DNA from 2 places in the Subdoligranulum sp. DSM 23681 genome. Region 2 is predicted to be linked to the other one. Evidence: a T-box and tRNA genes for the amino acid it is inferred to sense, from the RefSeq annotation. Region 2 holds a T-box; the other holds one or more tRNA genes.
What was found. A T-box is a leader RNA that pairs with one kind of tRNA and senses whether it is charged. The one in region 2 lies ahead of tyrS (tyrosine--tRNA ligase), so its partner is inferred to be a tRNA-Tyr.
Positions count from the first base shown of each region.

Region 1: it has a tRNA-Tyr gene. The T-box ahead of tyrS (tyrosine--tRNA ligase) is inferred to sense a tRNA for this amino acid. The anticodon was not compared.

Region 1 covers NZ_CM168050.1:2,810,457-2,813,643, forward strand. Annotated here, with positions in the region: gene AC127K_RS12965 (HAD-IIIC family phosphatase) at 1-1,483, shown strand, start outside; tRNA gene AC127K_RS12970 (tRNA-Tyr) at 1,789-1,873, shown strand; gene AC127K_RS12975 (hypothetical protein) at 1,947-2,366, shown strand; gene AC127K_RS12980 (DegV family protein) at 2,429-3,187, opposite strand, start outside.
Region 2 covers NZ_CM168050.1:3,048,451-3,051,637, reverse strand. Annotated here, with positions in the region: gene recN (DNA repair protein RecN) at 1-1,406, shown strand, start outside; T-box leader at 1,453-1,717, shown strand; gene tyrS (tyrosine--tRNA ligase) at 1,788-3,008, shown strand; gene AC127K_RS14125 (DUF5655 domain-containing protein) at 3,105-3,187, shown strand, end outside.

The DNA.
Region 1 (3,187 bases), 240 kb from region 2:
CATTGAACATTTCCCCACCACTGCCGATACTTCGGCTCAGGTGGATGAAATGCTGGAATCCGAGTACGCCCGCTTCGAGACCATGTGGCAGGCGCTGGCCCGGAAGTTCAGCTGTCCGGTCATTCAGAATAATTTCGACCGTCCCAACTATCGCCTGATGGGCAACCGGGATGTGTGGGATGTGCGGGGACGCACCAACTTCATTTCCCGCCTGAATCAAAAGTTCTATGCTTATGCCACGGCCCATGAGGACTTTTATATCAATGACCTGGACTATCTGGCTTCGGACTATGGCCTGACCGCCTGGGGAGATGCTTTCTTCTGGCACATGTACAAGTATGCCATGTGTCTGGATGCCATCCCGTCTCTGGCCAACAGTCTGGCCAACATCATCAAGTCCCTGTATGGCCGCAACAAGAAAGCCCTGGTCCTGGACCTGGATAATACCCTGTGGGGCGGCGTTGTGGGGGATGACGGGGTGGACGGCATTGCTGTCGGACCCGAAGTGCCCGAGGGACAGGTCTATGCCGAATTCCAGAGTTACTGCAAGGCGCTCAAGTCCATCGGTGTTGTGCTGGCGGTGGATTCCAAGAACGACGAGGAAAATGCGCTGGCGGGGCTCAACCATCCCGACGGCGTTCTGCGTCCGGAAGATTTCGTGGCCATCAAGGCCAACTGGGACCCCAAGGACCAGAACCTCAAGGCCATTGCCGCCGAACTCAACCTGGGAGCGGACAGCTTTGTCTTTGCTGATGACAACCCGGCAGAGCGGGCCATTGTGGCGGCCCAGGTGCCCGGTGTGGCCACGCCGGTATTGGACGGGGCCGAAAATTACATCAAGACCCTGGACCACGGCGGCTACTTTGAGGTCACCACCCTCTCAGGGGAGGACCTGAAAAAGACCGAACTCTACCATGCCAACGCCGAGCGCCGCCGTGCCCAGGCAGCCTTTGCGGATTACGGTGCTTATCTGGACAGCCTGGAGATGACAGCCACCATCCGCGGCTTTGAACCTCTGTATATCCAGCGTATCGCCCAGCTGACCAACAAGTCGAACCAGTTCAATCTCACCACCCTGCGCTGCTCGGAGGACGATATCCGTGGTATGGCCGATGACCCGTCCTGGCTGTGTCTGTACGGCAAGCTGGTGGACAAGTTCGGCGATAACGGTGTGGTCACGGTGGTGGCCGGACAAGCGGAAGGGGAGACCCTGCACCTGCGTCTGTGGCTCATGAGCTGCCGTGTGCTCAAGCGCGGCATGGAAGATGCCATGATGGATGCCGTGGTGGCGGATGCCGCTGCCCGTGGCCTCAAGACCATCCGGGGCTACTATTATCCCACAGCCAAGAACGGTATGGTGAAGGACTTCTATGCCGGCATGGGCTTTACCCGGGTGGAAGAAGATGCCGAGGGCAACACCACCTGGGAGCTGTCTGTGGAGAGCTACAACGCCCGCCATCCTCACATGAAGATCGAGCGCTGACAAAATTGTTTCAGGTCCCCGGTTTACGGTCCGGCTTCCGTAAACCGGGGATTTTTGTATTGATCGGACCGTTTTGCGGAGAGGCGGGCGGCAAGACGGGCAAAAGCTCCGTTCCGGATATCTTTTCTGCCGTCAAAAACAGTGCTCCGACCCATAAAAAATCAACTTTTTTCAAAGAAATTTTGAAGACAACGAAACATCGACAAACTTTTTTTCAAAAAAAGCTTGCATTTCCAAGATTCCTTTGCTATAATAAATGAGCGCTGACAGGTGAGCACAAACGAGCGGCGCGAAACTGAATAGATGGGAGCTTTCCCGAGTGGCCAATGGGGACAGACTGTAAATCTGCTGCGTAATGCTTCGGTGGTTCGAATCCACCAGCTCCCACCAAAAACCCGAACGATTTATCGTTCGGGTTTTTCTTTTGCAAACTATACGGAAAAAGGGAAGGACGGTTTCATTTATGGAAAAGCTGTTTGACGGTGTCCGCCGGATACAACCGGCACAGCTGCATGTCAGCCAGCTGTACGTCAGCCGTACCAAGCTGCAGGCGGTACAGGCGTGGCTCACGCCAGCCACCCTGAACGCTTGCCGCCCGCTTCCGGTGCATGATTTCGGCGATGGTTTTTTCACCCTGACCGATGGCCACACGCGGGCATTGGCTTTGCTGCTGTTGGGGCTGCCCTGTCCGGTCTGTTATGATACGGATGAAATGGTGGTGGGTCCGGAAGGGCAGAAGGCCTACCGGACGGCCATTGGCTGGTGCAGGAACGCGGGCGTTTGTACGGTGGGGGACCTGAGGAAACGTGTGGTGGGGCAGACACAGTATGAGAAACTGTGGCTGGACCGCTGCGCACAGGCTTTTGCCGAATTGGGGCAATAATGCCTGCCGCAGCATAAAAACACCCCCGGAGAGCGCCTCTCCGGGGGTGTGCTGGTGGTTTCTCAGTAGGTAATGATAATGCCCTGCTCCTGCGCGTAGAAGCTGCAAAGGCCGCCGCAGGGGACTACCTGTACATTGGCTTCCGGCCATTTGGCACGGATACCGTGGGTCAGCAGGGTGGCGGCGTTCTCGTTGCTGCAGTGGCTGATGAGTACCGGACGGGTACCGTCGAAGCCGTCGTGATCCATCTGCTCCAGAATGCGGGCCAGTACCCGGGGTTCGCCGCGGGTCTTGAAGAAAAAGTCGATCTTGCCGTCGGCGGTGCGCTTGCCCAGCACCCGCATGTTCAGGCGTCCGGCGATAAAGCCGACCACCTTGGAAACGCGGCCGTTTTTGGCCAGATTATCAAAGCTGGCCAGAGCAAACAGAATGTGGCCTTCCTTGCTGAACTCGGTCAGGGCCTGACAGATCTCCTCAAACCCGGCGCCTTCCCCGATCATACGGTTGGCCAGAGCGGCTGCCGATGCCAGCGCGCCGGCGCAGCTCAGTGTGTCCAGAATGAAGATCTTCTTTTCCGGGTGTTCTTCCAGCACCATCTCCCGGGCAGCCACAGCGGCGTTGTAGCTGCCTGAAAGATTGCTGCTGATGGTCATGGCAATGACCTGGTCAGCCTGCAGAAAACGCTCGGCCCATTCCTCGGGGCTGGGGCAAGCGGAAGAAGAGGCGCCGTTGTAGTCGGTCATCGCCTGGATCATCTGCGGCACATTCAGTGTGGGCAGGTCCACATATTCTCGCTCCCCGATGCGGATTTTGAACGGGAC
Region 2 (3,187 bases):
ACGATTTGCTTTTGTATCGTGAGATCAGTGCCGATGGCAAAGGCTCCTGCCGGGTCAACGGCATGCCGGCTACCGCCGCAGTGGTGCGCGATATTTCTGCGGGGCTTTTAAGCATCCATGGGCAGCATGACAGCCAGAGCCTGACCAACCCGGCCACTCATCTGGGATTGCTGGATCTGTATGCCCACAATCGGGACCTGTTTGAGTCTTACTATACCCTGTACCGCAAACTGGTAGAAGTCAAGCGTCAGCTGGATTCCCTGCAGGCCGGGGAGGCCAGCAAGCAGCAGCGCATGGAACAGCTCAGCGCAGAAATTGAGGAGATCCGTGCCGCCAGCCTTTCCGTGGGAGAAGAGAAGTCTTTGGAGGAGCGCCGCACCATCATCACTCACTCTCAAAGCATTCTGGAAGGCCTGAGTGGTGCCCATGCGGCGCTCTCCGGAGATGATTCCGATGAGAGCGTGGGCGCGGCCGATCTTTTGGGGGAGGCCGTGGGAGGCCTGCAGCAAAGCGCCCGTCTGGATGAAAGTCTGGCACCTTTGGCGGAGCGACTCAGTGAGTTGTATTATGGTGCTCGGGAGCTTGCTACCGACCTGGCAGACAAGCTGGATGCCTATGACTTTGATGCCGGGGAGCTGGACCAGATCGAAAGCCGTCTGGATACCATCTACCGGCTGAAAAAACGCTACGGTCTGGAAGTGGAAGACCTGCTGGCACGGTGCGAGGCCGACGAGCAGGAGCTGGAGACCATCCAGACCTCCGACGAAAAAATTGCAGAGTATAAGGCTCAGACCCAAACTTTATATCGTCGGGCCAGGGAAGCCGCGGAAGCCCTGACCCAAAGCCGCCTGAAAGGGTTCACGGCCATGAATCTCCAGATGAAGCAGGCTTTGGAATTTTTGAATATGCCCGGTATCCGTTTTGCCCTACGCCATGCCAAGGGTCCGCTTTCTTCCCATGGGCAGGATCAGGTGGAATTTCTGATCTCCACCAACCCGGGGGAGGAGCCCAAACCCATGGCCAAGATTGCCTCGGGCGGCGAACTTTCCCGCATTATGCTTGCCTTTAAGAGTGCACTGGCGGACCGGGATGCACTGCCCACTGTCATCTACGATGAAATTGACACCGGTGTTTCCGGGCTGGCAGCGGGACGTATCGGTCAGCTTCTTCATCAGACCGCGGCCGGACATCAGGTATTGTGTATCACCCATACACCACAAGTTGCCGCTTTTGCGGATAACCAGCTGCTGATTCAGAAAAACGTGCGGGATGGCCGTACGTTTACCGAAATTCATACGCTGGATATGGATGGCCGAGTCCGTGTGCTGGCCAATATGATTTCCGGGGATAAGGTTTCGGAGCTGAGTCTGGCCAGTGCGCGGGAGCTGATTGAGCGCTCTCATTGAACACAGACTTGACTTTTGCTCCCGCTTGTGGTAGGGTAAATCTTGTTCAAATGTGTTGATGGGAACCAGTACCCGCCATGTACTGTGCCAGAGAAGCTTCGGTTGGTGCAAGAAGCTGACAGGACCGGCGGGGAATACATCCCGGAGCAGCAGGCTGAACCCACCACCAGTGGCAGTAGGCTGTGCCGTGTGCGCACGTTACAGCGTTTGGGGTGTCGTTCAGTCACACTTTGCTGTTCCGCACCCGCGAAGGCCCGCAGCCGTGAGGAGCGGGTGAACAGAGGTGGTACCGCGTATTTATCGCCCTCTGCCAAATTCACATTTGGCAGGGGCGTTTTTTATTTTGCGCTCTTGCCGCACAAAACAGGAGGTTTTTGATTCATGACCATCTATGAGGAACTGAAAGCCCGTGGCCTGATTGCGCAGGTCACGGATGAGGACGAGATCCGCGACCTCATCAACAACGGCAAGGCCACCTTCTACATCGGCTTTGACTGCACTGCCGACAGTTTGACTGCCGGCCACTTCATGGCCCTGACCCTAATGAAGCGCCTGCAGATGGCGGGCAACAAGCCCATTGCCCTGATCGGCGGCGGTACCACCATGATCGGAGACCCCTCCGGCCGTACCGACATGCGGAAGATGCTGACCATGGAAGACATTGCCCACAACGCTGACTGCTTCAAGCGGCAGATGGAGCGCTTTATCGAGTTCGGCGAAGGCAAGGCCCTGATGTTGAACAACGCAGAGTGGCTGCTGAACCTGAATTACGTGGAACTGCTGCGTGAAGTGGGCGCCTGCTTCAGCGTGAACAACATGCTCCGTGCCGAATGCTACAAGCAGCGCATGGAAAAGGGTCTGTCCTTCCTGGAATTCAATTACATGATCATGCAGAGTTACGACTTCTATCATCTGTTCCAGCACTACGGCTGCAACATGCAGTTCGGCGGCGATGATCAGTGGTCCAACATGCTGGGAGGCACCGAGCTCATCCGCCGCAAGCTGGGCAAGGATGCCTACGCCATGACCATTACGCTGCTGACCGACTCCCAGGGCAAGAAGATGGGTAAGACCGCCGGCAATGCCGTCTGGCTTGACCCGAACAAAACCAGCCCCTTCGAGTTCTACCAGTACTGGCGCAACGTGGGCGATGCCGACGTTCTCAAGTGCATCCGTATGCTTACCTTCCTGCCTTTGGAGCAGATCGACGAGATGGACCACTGGCAGGGCGAGCAGCTGAACAAGGCCAAGGAGATTCTGGCCTTTGAGCTGACCAAGATGGTGCATGGTGAAGAAGAGGCCACGAAGGCGCAGGAGACTGCCCGTGGTCTGTTCAGCGGTGCTGCAGACCAGGAGCACATGCCTTCCACCGTTCTGGACGCTGCCCTTGTCAAGGATGGAAAAGTGGGCCTGCTGGCTGCCATGGTGGCCGCCGGACTGTGCTCTTCCAACCGGGAGGCCCGTCAGCTGGTCCAGCAGGGAGGTGTCCTGCTGGATGGCGAGAAGGTCACTGACCCTGCCACAGCGCTGACAGCCGAGTCCCTGAAAAGCGGTGTTGTGATTAAGAAGGGTAAAAAAGTATACCATAAAGTGATGCTGTGACCAACCTGCGACGTACAGTCTATGCATGAGACCAAAGCCGTTCCGTAAATTTGCGGAACGGCTTTTTATCTAAAACAAGAAAAGGAGACGGTCACCGTGCCAAATGCCGACACTTTGTTCTTCTTCGATCAAAATCCTGCAGCTTTATCTCTGTTTGAAGCTTTTGAGAGCCGCTTGTT